3 regions of the Streptomyces sp. AMJ-169 genome follow, and region 2 is predicted to be linked to each of the others. Evidence: riboswitches for the same ligand, from Rfam matches in the RefSeq annotation. Region 2 holds a riboswitch; each other region holds the start of a gene.
The links. A riboswitch is a leader RNA that binds a small molecule or an ion and turns the genes downstream of it on or off. The one in region 2 is predicted to bind cobalamin.
Positions count from the first base shown of each region.

Region 1: another riboswitch for cobalamin. It lies ahead of metE (5-methyltetrahydropteroyltriglutamate--homocysteine S-methyltransferase); the one in region 2 lies ahead of ACYUD3_RS16315 (cobalamin biosynthesis protein).
Region 3: another riboswitch for cobalamin. It lies ahead of ACYUD3_RS13840 (ribonucleoside-diphosphate reductase subunit alpha); the one in region 2 lies ahead of ACYUD3_RS16315 (cobalamin biosynthesis protein).

Region 1 covers NZ_JBVLTJ010000007.1:218,159-222,410, reverse strand. The annotation lists gene metE (5-methyltetrahydropteroyltriglutamate--homocysteine S-methyltransferase) at 1-1,726, opposite strand, end outside; cobalamin riboswitch at 1,903-2,136, opposite strand; gene ACYUD3_RS19390 (helix-turn-helix transcriptional regulator) at 2,219-4,252, opposite strand, start outside.
Region 2 covers NZ_JBVLTJ010000006.1:55,981-60,232, reverse strand. The annotation lists gene ACYUD3_RS16320 (cobyric acid synthase) at 1-1,227, opposite strand, end outside; gene ACYUD3_RS16315 (cobalamin biosynthesis protein) at 1,224-2,204, opposite strand; cobalamin riboswitch at 2,303-2,443, opposite strand; gene ACYUD3_RS16310 (hypothetical protein) at 2,533-2,754, opposite strand; gene ACYUD3_RS16305 (inorganic phosphate transporter) at 2,781-3,989, opposite strand; gene ACYUD3_RS16300 (class II aldolase/adducin family protein) at 4,183-4,252, shown strand, end outside.
Region 3 covers NZ_JBVLTJ010000005.1:112,979-117,230, forward strand. The annotation lists gene ACYUD3_RS13830 (DUF3311 domain-containing protein) at 1-227, shown strand, start outside; gene mctP (monocarboxylate uptake permease MctP) at 224-1,819, shown strand; cobalamin riboswitch at 1,950-2,082, shown strand; gene ACYUD3_RS13840 (ribonucleoside-diphosphate reductase subunit alpha) at 2,218-4,252, shown strand, end outside.

The DNA of each region.
Region 1 (4,252 bases), on a different contig from region 2:
AGGCGAGCATGGTGACCGGCCCGGTCAGCATCCCCTTGACCGGACGCCCGGTGAGCGACTGCGCGTACGACGTCCAGCGCACGGTCATCGGCTCGGGGCGCGAGATGTCCCCGGCGAGGACCGGCGGGCGGACGTAGCGGGTGCCGTAGGACTGGACCCAGCCGTGCTGCGTGGCCAGGTAGCCGGTGAGCTGTTCGGCGAAGTACTGGACCATGTCGTTGCGCTCGGGCTCGCCGTGCACCAGGACGTCGATGCCGGTCTTCTCCTGGAAGGAGATGACGTCCTGGATCTCCGTCCTGATGCGCTCCTCGTACCCGGCCGTGTCGATGCGGCCGGCCCGCAGGTCGGCGCGGGCGGTGCGCAGTTCGTTCGTCTGCGGGAAGGAGCCGACCGTCGTCGTGGGCAGCAGCGGCAGCCCGAGATGGGCGCGCTGGGCCACGGCCCGCTCGGCGTACGGCTGGGAGCGGCGGGCGTCGGTGTCCGTGACGGCGGCGGCGCGGGCGCGCACGGCCGGGTCGCGGGTGATCGGCGAGTTCGCGCGCGAGGCCAGGTCGGCCCGGTTGGCGGCGAGTTCGGCGGCGATGGTGTCGGTGCCCTGGGCGAGGCCCTTGGTGAGGGTGACGACCTCGGCCGTCTTCTGCTTCGCGAAGGCGAGCCAGCGCAGGATCTGCGGGTCGATGTCGCGTTCGGCGGACGCGTCCAGCGGCACGTGCAGCAGCGAGCAGGACGCGGAGACGTCGACGCGGTCCGCGAGCCCGAGGAGCGTGCCGAGGGTGGTGAGGGACTTCTGGAGGTCGTTGATCCAGATGTTGCGGCCGTTGACGACGCCCGCGACCAGCCGCTTGCCGGGCAGTCCGCCGACGGCCGCCAGCGCGTCGAGGTTGGCGGCGGCGTTGTCGGTGAAGTCCAGGGCGAGGCCCTCGACCGGCGCCTTCGCCAGGACCGGCAGGGCGTCGCCCAGCTGGTCGAAGTAGGAGGCGACCAGGAGTTTCGGCCGGTCGGTGTGGGCGCCGAGGTCGCGGTAGGCGCGGGCGGCGGCGTTGAGTTCGGCCGGGGTGCGGTCCTGGACCAGGGCGGGTTCGTCGAGCTGGACCCATGCGGCGCCGGCCGCGCGCAGGTCCGCCAGGACCTCCGCGTACACCGGGAGCAGGCGGTCCAGCAGGGTGAGGGGTTCGAAGTCGGCGGCGACTCCGGGAGCGGGCTTGGCGAGGAGGAGGTAGGTGACCGGGCCGACCAGCACCGGGCGGGGGGTCAGGCCGAGCGCCAGGGCCTCCTTCAGCTCCGCCACCTGCTTGGCGGAGTCGGCCGTGAAGACGGTGTCCGGGCCCAGCTCCGGGACCAGGTAGTGGTAGTTGGTGTCGAACCACTTCGTCATCTCGAGCGGGGCGACGTCCTGGGTGCCGCGGGCCATGGCGAAGTAGCCGTCCAGGGCGTCGGCGTCGACGGCCGCGCGGTGGCGGGCGGGGATCGCGCCGACCATGACGGAGGCGTCGAGGACGTGGTCGTAGAACGAGAAGTCGCCCGTGGGGACTTCGGTGATGCCCGCCTCGGCGAGCTGGCGCCAGTTGCTCTGGCGCAGGCCGGCGGCGGTGGCGCGGAGGTCGGCTGCGGTGACGCGGCCCTTCCAGTAGCCCTCGATCGCCTTCTTCAGTTCCCGGCCCTGGCCCTGGCGGGGGTAGCCGTACACGGTGGCCCGGGCTGCCGCGGCTGCGGACTTCGGTGTCACGGAGATCTCCTTCGCGAGATGAATCCCTGAGATTCCCCGGAGACGGAATCGGGAGCGCGAAGGGGATGACGGACCGGACGGCCGCGACCCCGCGCGGCAATGGCGCGGTCGCTTTTCCGTCCGATATGTACGCCGACCCGCCCACGAGGTCACCGGGGTGTCCGCGCACGGAACGGTCCGTGCGCGGGCGGCTGGCAGGTCTTCGGACTCACGAGCACACCTTCTTCCCCAAGAATTCAGGAAGAAGACACCTACTGGCCGTCGCTTCCCAGACCCAGTACTTCGGGTCCAGTGCTTATGACGGCGGTCGTTCCCGTTCACCGCTGCGGGGCAGTCCCGGATTTCCACCGGGTTCCCTCTTACGACGCCCCGCCTGGCGGACGGGGCGAACCAACTGCTGGGGATCACCCTACGGGCTGTCGCCGTCCGGGGAACAGAGCGCCCGCGCTACGGAAAACGGTGGTGGGGTTTTTCAGGGGGTGCTCCTAGGGGTTATTCTCCGCCGCCGCGCCTGCTCCCCTGGCGGGGCACGAGGCCCAGCTGGTCGGAGAGTTCGGAGCGGCGGCGGACCGAGAGTTTGCGGTAGACGCGGGTCAGGTGCTGTTCGACGGTGCTCACCGTGATGTACAGCTGGGTGGCGATCTGCCGGTTCGAGCGGCCCTCGGCGGCCAGTGACGCCACGCGCCACTCGGCCTTCGTGAGCACGTCCTCCTCCTCCGGGTCCCCGTCGTCCACCGGATCGGGGTGCGGGTGCGGTCCGGCCGGGCACGGCGTTCCGTCGCCCGTGGCCAGGAGCCGGCTGATCCGGTGCGCGATCCCGCTCGCGCCGGCCAGTTCCATCGCCTCGTTCCAGCGGGCCCGCGCGATCCGGGTGAGGCCGTCCGCCAGGTCCTCCTTGCACAGGTGGGCGAGCGCGTGGACGAGCGAGACCTGGTCGCCCGTCTCCCGCAGGGTCACTTCGGCCTCCTCCAGATGGGCGCGGCGCCGGTCGGGGCCGTCGACGGCGGCCAGGACCAGCAGGGCCCGGCCCCGGGAGTCGCTGGAGCCGCGGGGCCGCGCGAGTTCCTCGCCGGCCATGTGGCGGGCCCGTTCCGGGTCGCCGAGCGCGAGATAGGCCTCCGCCGCGCGGGCCCGCCAGCCCAGCAGGTCCGGTGCGACGCAGACGGGGCGTGGCCGGCCCTGCGGCTCGGGCGGCTCCGGCGGTTCGGCGGCGGCGCAGGCCAGGAAGTCCTGGAGAGCGGCGTGCGGGTGGCCGGTCTCCAGGAGGTAGGCGCCGCGCGCGAGCCGGTACTGGGTGCCGTGGGGGGAGTCCCACATCTCGTCGGGCACCGGGCGCTCCAGGTAGCGGGCCGCCAGGTTCGGGTTCCCGAGGAGGGTGTGCGTGGAGACGAGGACCGCCAGCGGCGTCCCGATCACGATGCCCCAGCTGTGGTCGGGCAGCAGCTCCAGGGCCGAGGCCGCGTACGCCGCCGCCGTGCGCAGGTCGCCCATGTGCGAGCGGACCCGGGCGTGCAGGGCCGTCACGAACGCCTGCCGGGCCGGGAGCCGGCCCGGGGGGAGCTTGCTCAGCTGCTCCTGGCACAGCTGGTCGGCGGCGGCCAGCTCGCCCTGGCCGATCAGTCCGACGACGGACGCGAGGTCGAGCCCCCAGAGCCGGCGCGCGTCCATGGTGCGGTCGGGGGAGCGGCCGGCGCCCCCGTCGCGCTCGCCGGCCGGGGTGAGGGCGGCGGTGGCGCGCCGGCCGCGGAAGCAGGCGCGCAGCTCGGGCGCGTCCAGCAGCTCCGGCCACAGGGAGTCGATCAGGGTGGCCAGGCGCTCCACCTCGGCGTGGCTGTGGAACGGGTAGCAGGACTCGGCCAGCATCAGCGCCAGCTCCCGTGCCTGGTCGCGGTAGCCGAACCAGAGGAACCAGATGGTCAGCAGCCGCAGCGCGGAGCAGTCGGTGTGCCCGGCGCGCGCCGCGGCCAGCAGCCGCTCCACCTCCGGCTCCGCCGCCAGCGGGCTGAGCTGGCACAGCGTGGCGACGAGCAGGCAGACGGTCTTGGCGTGCTGGGCCTCGTCGAGGTCGACGCGGTCCGCGAGCCGCAGACAGGCCAGCGCCCGCTCCGGCTGCCCGGCCGCCAGGAACTGCCGCCAGGCGTGGTGCAGCACCCGTACCTCGGTCGGGTCGGGCGGCTCGTCGGCGGCCATGAGGTGGCCGGCGATCTCGGTGGCGGGCGCCCCTTCCCTGAACAGCAGCGAGGCGGCCCGCCGGTGCAGGGCCGCCAGCTCCGGGCCGAGCATGCCGAGCAGGGCGCCGGGGATCGCCGGGTGCAGGAAGCCGCCGTTCTTCAGCAGGCCCGCGTTCTCCAGTTCCACGATGCGCTGCTCGACGTCCTTGAGGGGCTGGCCGAGCAGGACGGCGGCGCGTTCGGGGGTCGCGTTCTCGCCCAGCACCGCGAGCGCCTCGACGGTCCGGGCGAGCGCGGGATGGCGTACCAGGGAGGCGAGGAAGGCGGTCCGGAAGGACTCCCCGATCGTCACCGG
Region 2 (4,252 bases):
CGCTTCGCCCCCATGGACGGAGGCGACCCCGTGATGGATCTCGTACCCCTCGACCCGCTCCCCGAGGGCCTCGCCCACCGGCCGGGTCAAAGTCTTCTCGCGGGCGAACCGCACCCGCACGGGCAGCAGCCCGAGCCCGTCGACGAGCCCGGCCCGCGACTCGACGTCGTCCTCGATCAGCTCACCCAGCAACTGGTAGCCGCCGCAGATCCCGAGCACGGGCTGTCCGTCGACAGCCCGGCGTTCCAAGGCGGTCGCGAGCCCCCGCTCCCGGAGCCACCCGAGCGCCTTCACCGTCCCCCGGGTGCCGGGCACGACGACCAGGTCCGCGTCGGCCAGCTCCTCGGGCCGGTCCACGAACCGCACCACCACACCGGGTTCGGCGGCCAGCGCGTCCACGTCCGTGAAGTTCGACATCAGCGGCACCGCGCACACGGCGACCCGCAGCACCTCGTCCCCGACCGGCGCCGCCGCGGACGACTCACGCACCGCGCCCCGCAGGGACACGGCCATGCCGTCCTCCTCGTCGATCCCGAGCCCGGCCCGCAGCGGCAGCACCCCGTACGACGCCCGCCCGGTCAGCCCGCGCAGCATCTCAAGGCCCGGCTCCAGCAGCGACACATCGCCCCGGAACTTGTTCACCAGGAACCCGGCGACCAGCGCCTGGTCCTCGGGCGACAGCAGCGCGACCGTCCCGAAGAAGGAGGCGAACACCCCGCCCCGGTCGATGTCCCCGACCACCAGCACCGGCAGCCCGGCGTTGCGCGCGATGCCCATGTTGACGATGTCGGTGCGCCGCAGATTGATCTCGGCCGGCGATCCGGCGCCCTCGCAGATCACGGCGTCGTACTCGGACCGCAGCTGAGCCAGGCAGTCGAGGACGGTCGCGAGCAGCTGCCGCTGGCGCCCGCCGTGATAGCGCCGGGCGTCCATCTCACCGACCGGCTTGCCCAGCAGGACGACCTGGCTGCTCTGCTCGCCGCCCGGCTTCAGCAGCACGGGGTTCATCAGCGCCGTCGGCTCGATGCGGCACGCCTGCGCCTGCATGGCCTGCGCCCGCCCGATCTCCGCGCCCTCCCGGGTCACGAAGGAGTTCAGCGACATGTTCTGCGCCTTGAACGGCGCGACCTTCACCCCCTGCCGGACCAGCCACCGGCAGATCCCGGCCGTGACGACGCTCTTCCCGGCGTCGGACGTGGTCCCGGCGACCAGCAGCCCCCCGCTCATACGGCCCGCCCCTTCACAGTTTTAAAGCGCTTGAAATCCCGCAGGACCCGCTTCCCGGCGACCCGCCCGGCGACGGTCGCCCCGAGCGCCAGCCAGCTCACCCGCCGCGACAGCCGCACGGCCCGCTCGATGTCGCCCACGCCCACCGCCCGCCCGCCCCCGTTCAGCACCGGCCGGTGCTCGACCCGCCCGGCGTACGACAGCGTCCCGCCCAGCCGCACCCCGAGCGCGCCCGCGAACGACGCCTCCACAGGACCGGCGTTCGGGCTCGGATGCCTGCGCGAATCCGCACGCCACGCCCGCACGGCCCCCCGGGGATCGTCCCCGGCGGCGCACGCGAGCACGGCCGTCAGCCGCGCCCCCGGCCACCCGGCGACGTCGTCGAGACGCGCGGACGCCCACCCGTAGCGGCGGTGGCGCGGCGACTTGTGCCCGACCATCGCGTCCAGCGTGTTGACGGCCCGGAACCCGAGCAGCCCCGGCACCCCGGCCACCCCGCCCCACACCAGCGCCCCGACGACGGCGTCCGACGTGTTCTCCGCGACCGACTCGACGACCGCGCGGGCGATGCCGTCCGCGTCCAGCGCCTGCGGGTCGCGCCCGCACAGGTGCGGCAGCCGCTCCCGCGCCGCCTCGACGTCCCCGGCCGCCAGGGCGCGCCCGATGTGCCGGGCCTCGCGGGCGAGCGAGGTCCCGCCGACGACGGCCCAGGTGGCGGCGCCGGTCAGCAGGAGGGAGGCGGCGGGGGAGCGGCGTACCAGGGCGGCTGAGGCGGCGCCCAGAGCCACGGCTCCGCCCGCGCAGACGGTGGTGTGCAGGGCGCCCCAGCCGCGGTGGTCGTGCCAGAGGGCCTGCTCCACGGCGCTCGCGGCGCGGCCGAACGCGGCGACCGGGTGTCCGCGGCGCGGGTCGCCGAGGAGGAGGTCGCCGAGGAGGCCGGCGGCGGCGCCGTACGCGTACGTGCGGTCGGCACCCACCGGGTCAGCCGGCCGCGGGGGCGGGCAGGGGGCGTCGGGACCTCGGCGGGCGGCCGTGCATGGCGGTATGTCCTCACTCAGGGTGTCCACGCCCTGGTTCGACGAGACCGGCGGTGGGAGTTCCTGGCTCCCGGGGATGACTACCCCGGTCACAGTGGCGGGACCGCGCCGGATTCGCACCGGCCTTCCTCCTGAGCCGCCGAAGCTGGCCCCGGCAGTCCACCACGGGCCGCGAAGGGCCGTCAACTCGCTGTTGACCTGCGGGAGCGGAGTGTGCAGAACCCCACACGGGCGGCGCCGTGCGGGGTTCGGGAGGAGGTTTGAAGGCTCAGGCGACGATCAGATTGATGCCGTACGCCACCGCCGCGAGGCAGGCCGCGAAGCAGACGTAGGCGCCGCTCACCGCGAGCGCCGCGGAGCCGCCGCCGGCCTGGGCCCGCTCGTGCCGGGACAGGCCCATGACGCCGAGGGTGAACAGGGCCACGATGCCCACGGTGACGACGAGGCTGACGCCGAAGACGGAGCCGAGGGCGGACCAGTCGATCTTCATGGAGGGAGTCCTTCAGTCCTTCGCGCTCAGAGCGCGGCGGCCGGGGGAGTGGCGGTGGGGGCGGCGGCCTGGTCGGCGGGCGCGGCCGGGGCGGGGATGACGACCTTCAGCTCGTCCAGGCCGTCGTCGGTGCTCTCGGTGCCGTTGACGTTGGTGTGGTCGACGACCTCGCGCCGGGACAGCTTCCAGATGGCGGCGCTGGAGGCGATGAGGAAGACGGCGACGGCGGCCGTGCCCCAGTCACCCAGATCGGTGACGGACTCGGCGAGCGCGCCGACCAGCGCGGCGGCCGGCAGCGTCAGCCCCCAGGCGACGAACATGCGGGTCGCGGTCGACCAGCGCACGACCCCGCCCTTGCGGCCGAGCCCCGCGCCCATCACGGAACCGGAGACGGCGTGCGTGGTGGAGAGGGAGAAGCCCAGGTGGGAGGAGGCCAGGATGACGGTCGCGGCGGACGTCTGGGCGGCGAAGCCCTGCTGCGGCCGGAGGTCGGTGAGCCCCTTGCCCATCGTCCGGATGATCCGCCAGCCGCCGAGGTAGGTGCCGAGCGCGATCGCGAGGCCCGCGGAGAGGATGACCCAGGTGGGCGGGTCCGAGTCGGGGGCGAGGGAGCCGCCGGCGATCAGCGCGAGGGTGATGATGCCCATCGTCTTCTGCGCGTCGTTGGTCCCGTGCGCCAGCGAGACGAGCCCGGCGGACGCGATCTGCCCGAACCGGTACCCCTTCTCGGCGGCCTTCCCCTCGGCCTTCTTGTTCAGGGTGTACGACAGCCGCGTCGCCAGCAGCGCGGCGACGCCCGCGACGATCGGGGCGGCGACCGCCGGGATCAGCACCTTCGTGACCAGGACGTCGCCATGGACCGCGCCGGTGCCGGCGGAGGCGATGGTGGCGCCGATCAGACCGCCCATCAGGGCGTGCGAGGAGCTGGAGGGCAGGCCGACCAGCCAGGTCAGCAGGTTCCAGAGGATCGCGCCGACCAGGGCGGCGAAGATGACCTCGGGGCGGATACCGCTTTCGTCGACGAGCCCCTTGGAGATCGTGTTGGCGACCTCCACGGAGAGGAAAGCTCCCACAAGGTTGAGCACGGCGGACATGGCCACCGCGACCTTGGGCTTGAGCGCGCCGGTCGAGATGGTCGTGGCCATCGCGTTGGCGGTGTCGTGGAAACCGTTCGTGAAATCGAACGCGAGCGCGGTCACGACCACGATCGCGAGGATCAGCGAGAAGCTTTCCATTTACCCAGGCAATCTTTTGATGTCATTGGCTGGACGAAGGTAGGTAACCTGGATGAACGGAAGGTGAACTGAGGCGGGCGTCGGAGTGTCGTTAAGACTTGCTCTCCGGGAAGTCCCCTAGGGGCGCCCGCGCCGCCGTTCCCTAGGGGTCCGGGAAAGAGATTCCGGTCACCCCGATGGGTAGGAGCCGGTCATGGAGAAACCGAAGGAACGCCGCCCCGGCCCGGCGGAGTGCGCCGCCTGGGAAACCCTCATCGCCACCG
Region 3 (4,252 bases), on a different contig from region 2:
CGGTGGTGACACCCGTACGGGTCGTCATCGCGCTCTGCCTGATCGCCCCGTTCGTCGCGATGCTGTGGGTCGGTTCGTACGCCAAGGTCGATCCGACGTTCATCGGCATCCCGTTCTTCTACTGGTACCAGATGCTGTGGGTGCTGATCTCCACCGCGCTCACCATGACCGCGTACAAACTGTGGCAGCGTGACCAGCGCGCCCGCCGAGAGGGTGCGAACCGGTGAACGACGGTGTGAACGGCGTCGCGCTCGGCGTCTTCATCTTCTTCTTCGTCGCGGTCACCGCGATGGGCTTCCTCGCCGCGCGCTGGCGGCGGGCCGAGAACGAGCAGTCCCTGGACGAATGGGGGCTGGGCGGGCGGTCGTTCGGGACCTGGGTGACCTGGTTCCTGCTCGGCGGCGACCTCTACACGGCGTACACCTTCGTCGCCGTGCCCGCCGCGATCTACGCCGCCGGCGCGGCCGGCTTCTTCGCGGTGCCGTACACGATCCTCATCTACCCCCTGATCTTCACCTTCCTGCCCCGGCTGTGGTCGGTGTCGCACCAGCACGGGTACGTCACCACGTCCGACTTCGTGCGCGGGCGGTGGGGTTCGAAGGGGCTGTCCCTCGCGGTCGCCGTCACCGGTATCCTCGCGACGATGCCCTACATCGCGCTCCAGCTCGTCGGCATCCAGGCCGTCCTCGACGTCATGGGCGTCGGCGGCGGCGAGGACACCAACTGGTTCGTCAAGGACCTGCCCCTGCTGATCGCCTTCGGCGTCCTTGCCGCGTACACGTACTCCTCCGGGCTGCGGGCGCCGGCGCTCATCGCGTTCGTCAAGGACACCCTGATCTACATCGTCATCGTCGTCGCGGTCATCTACATCCCGATCAAGCTGGGCGGTTTCGGGGAGATCTTCGCCAAGGCGGACGAGAAGTTCACGACGGCCGGGGCGGGCGGGCTCGTCCCGGCCGAGGCGGGCCAATGGACGTACGCCACGCTGGCGCTGGGCTCCGCGCTGGCGCTGTTCATGTACCCCCACTCGATCACGGCGACCCTCTCCTCCAAGAGCCGCGACGTCATCCGGCGCAACACGACCATCCTGCCGCTGTATTCCCTCATGCTCGGGCTGCTGGGCCTGCTCGGGTTCATGGCGATCGCGGCGGGCGTGAAGGTGAGCAACGGGCAGCTGGCGATCCCGCAGCTGTTCGAGGACATGTTCCCCGACTGGTTCGCCGGGGTGGCGTTCGCCGCGATCGGGATCGGCGCGCTGGTCCCGGCGGCGATCATGTCCATCGCGGCGGCGAACTTGTTCACCCGCAACATCTACAAAGACTTCATCCGCCCCGACGCGACGCCGGAACAGGAGACGAAGATCTCGAAACTCGTCTCCCTGCTGGTGAAGGTGGGCGCCCTGGTCTTCGTCCTCACCATGGACAAAACGGTGGCGATCAACTTCCAGCTCCTGGGCGGCATCTGGATCCTCCAGACCTTCCCGGCCCTGGTGGGCGGCCTGTTCACCCGCTGGTTCCACCGCTGGGCGCTGCTGGGCGGCTGGGCGGTGGGCATGCTCTACGGCACGATCGCCGCCTACGGCGTGGCCTCCCCCACCCAGGAGCACTTCGGCGGCAGCTCCAAGGAGATCCCCGGAATCGGAGAGATCGGCTACATCGGCCTGACGGCGTTCGTACTGAACGTGGCGGTGTCGGTGGTCCTGACGTTCGTCCTGAGGGCGGCGAAGGCACCGGAGGGGGTCGACGAGACACGGCCGGAGGACTACACGGCGGATGCGGGTGACCCGGGGGTACAGCGGGATCTGACTGCGGCGCACTAGAGCCGCATCCGACCCGCAGCGGGCCACCGAGGGAACCCCCCGAGGTGGCCCGCACTCTTTTGTCGCCGCCCCACAATTGACGCTCCGAAGCCAACACGACACAACATCTGGTGGTGCCACGACAGCCCGGCACTAGATGTATGCTCATGCTCGCTGTCGCCGCAGGGGAATCCGGCGCGAATCCGGAACTGTCCCGCAACGGTGTACTTATGCGCATACGCATGAGAGTCAGTCCGAGGACCTGCCGACCGCATACGCCCAGCCGTGTCCAGGACGGCTCGGCGTGCCCTGACGTCCGGGCCTCGCGGAGTGGGCCGGGGTGCAACCGCGCATACGTGCGTCCGTGCTGCCCCCTGCCCTCGCCGAAGGCCCACCCGCCGAGCGAGGGAGAGCCCCACGTGACCATCGCGCCAGCCGCACCGGTTTCAGCAGAGGTCATCGAGAACGACGGCCCCGGTGCCGCCCTTCTGCGCACCCTGACCGAGCTGACCGCCGACCTCCCCGACGCCGACCCCGGCCGGGTCGCCGCCGCCGCGCTGCGGGGCCGTTCCGCCCACGCGGACGAGGCGGAACTGCGCGAGCTGGCGACGGAGGCCGCCGCGGGCCTGATCTCCGAGGACCCCGCGTACTCCCGCCTCGCCGCCCGCCTGCTGACGATCAGCATCCGCGCCGAGGCCGCCTCCCAGGGGGTGACCACGTTCACGGAGTCGATCGCGGTCGGCCACCGCGAGGGCCTGATCGCCGACCGCACCGCCGACTTCGCGCAGCTGCACGCCCAGGCCCTCGACGCGCTGATCGACCCGGCCGCCGACGACCGCTTCGGCTACTTCGGCCTGCGCACCCTGCACAGCCGCTACCTGCTGCGCCACCCCCTCACCCGCAAGGTCGTCGAGACCCCGCAGCTCTTCCTGCTGCGCGTCGCCTCCGGCCTCGCCGAGGACGACAGCGTCCGCGCCCTGGACGAAGTCACCGCCCTGTACGGCCTGATGAGCCGGCTGGACTACCTCCCGTCGTCCCCGACGCTCTTCAACTCCGGCACCCGCCACCCCCAGATGTCCTCCTGCTACCTCCTGGACTCCCCCAAGGACGAGCTGGACTCCATCTACGACCGCTACCACCAGGTCGCCCGCCTGTCCAAGCACGCCGGCGGCATCGGCCTGTCGTACTCCCGCATCCGCTCCCGGGGTTCGCTGATCCGGGGCACCAACGGGCACTCCAACGGGATCGTGCCGTTCCTGAAGACGCTGGACGCGAGTGTCGCGGCCGTGAACCAGGGCGGGCGGCGCAAGGGCGCGGCGGCGGTGTACCTCGAGACCTGGCACTCCGACATCGAGGAGTTCCTGGAGCTGCGGGACAACACCGGCGAGGACGCGCGCCGTACGCACAACCTGAACCTGGCGCACTGGATCCCGGACGAGTTCATGCGCCGCGTGAACGCCGACCAGGACTGGTCGCTGTTCTCCCCCTCGGACGTGCCCGAGCTGGTCGACCTGTGGGGCGACGGGTTCGACGCCGCCTACCGCGCGGCCGAGGCCAAGGGTCTCGCCAAGAAGACCATCCCGGCGCGTGAGCTGTACGGCCGCATGATGCGGACGCTGGCGCAGACCGGCAACGGCTGGATGACGTTCAAGGACGCCGCCAACCGCACCGCGAACCAGACCGCCGAGCCCGGTCACGTGGTCCACTCCTCCAACCTCTGCACGGAGATCCTGGAGGTCACCGACGACGGCGAGACGGCCGTGTGCAACCTGGGTTCGGTGAACCTGGGCGCGTTCGTGACCGGCGGTGACATCGACTGGGAGCGGCTGGACGAGACCGTCCGCACCGCCGTGACCTTCCTCGACCGGGTCGTCGACATCAACTTCTACCCGACCGAGCAGGCCGGCCGCTCCAACTCCAAGTGGCGGCCCGTGGGCCTGGGCGCGATGGGCCTCCAGGACGTCTTCTTCAAGCTGCGCATCCCCTTCGACTCCCCCGAGGCGAAGGCGCTGTCCACGAAGATCGCCGAGCGCGTCATGCTCGCCTCGTACGAGGCGTCCGCCGACCTCGCCGAGCGCAGCGGCCCGCTCCCGGCGTGGGAGAAGACCCGCACCGCGCGCGGTGTGCTGCACCCGGACCACTTCGGTGTGGAGTTCACCTGGCCGGAGCGCTGGGCGGCCCTGCGCGAGCGGATCGCGGCGACCGGCCTGCGCAACTCCCTCCTCCTCGCGATCGCCCCGACGGCGACCATCGCGTCCATCGCGGGCGTGTACGAGTGCATCGAGCCGCAGGTCTCCAACCTGTTCAAGCGCGAGACGCTGTCCGGCGAGTTCCTCCAGGTCAACTCCTACCTGGTGCAGGACCTCAAGGACCTCGGCGTGTGGGACGCCCGTACCCGTGAGGCGCTGCGCGAGGCCAACGGCTCGGTGCAGGACTTCGTGTGGATCCCGGACG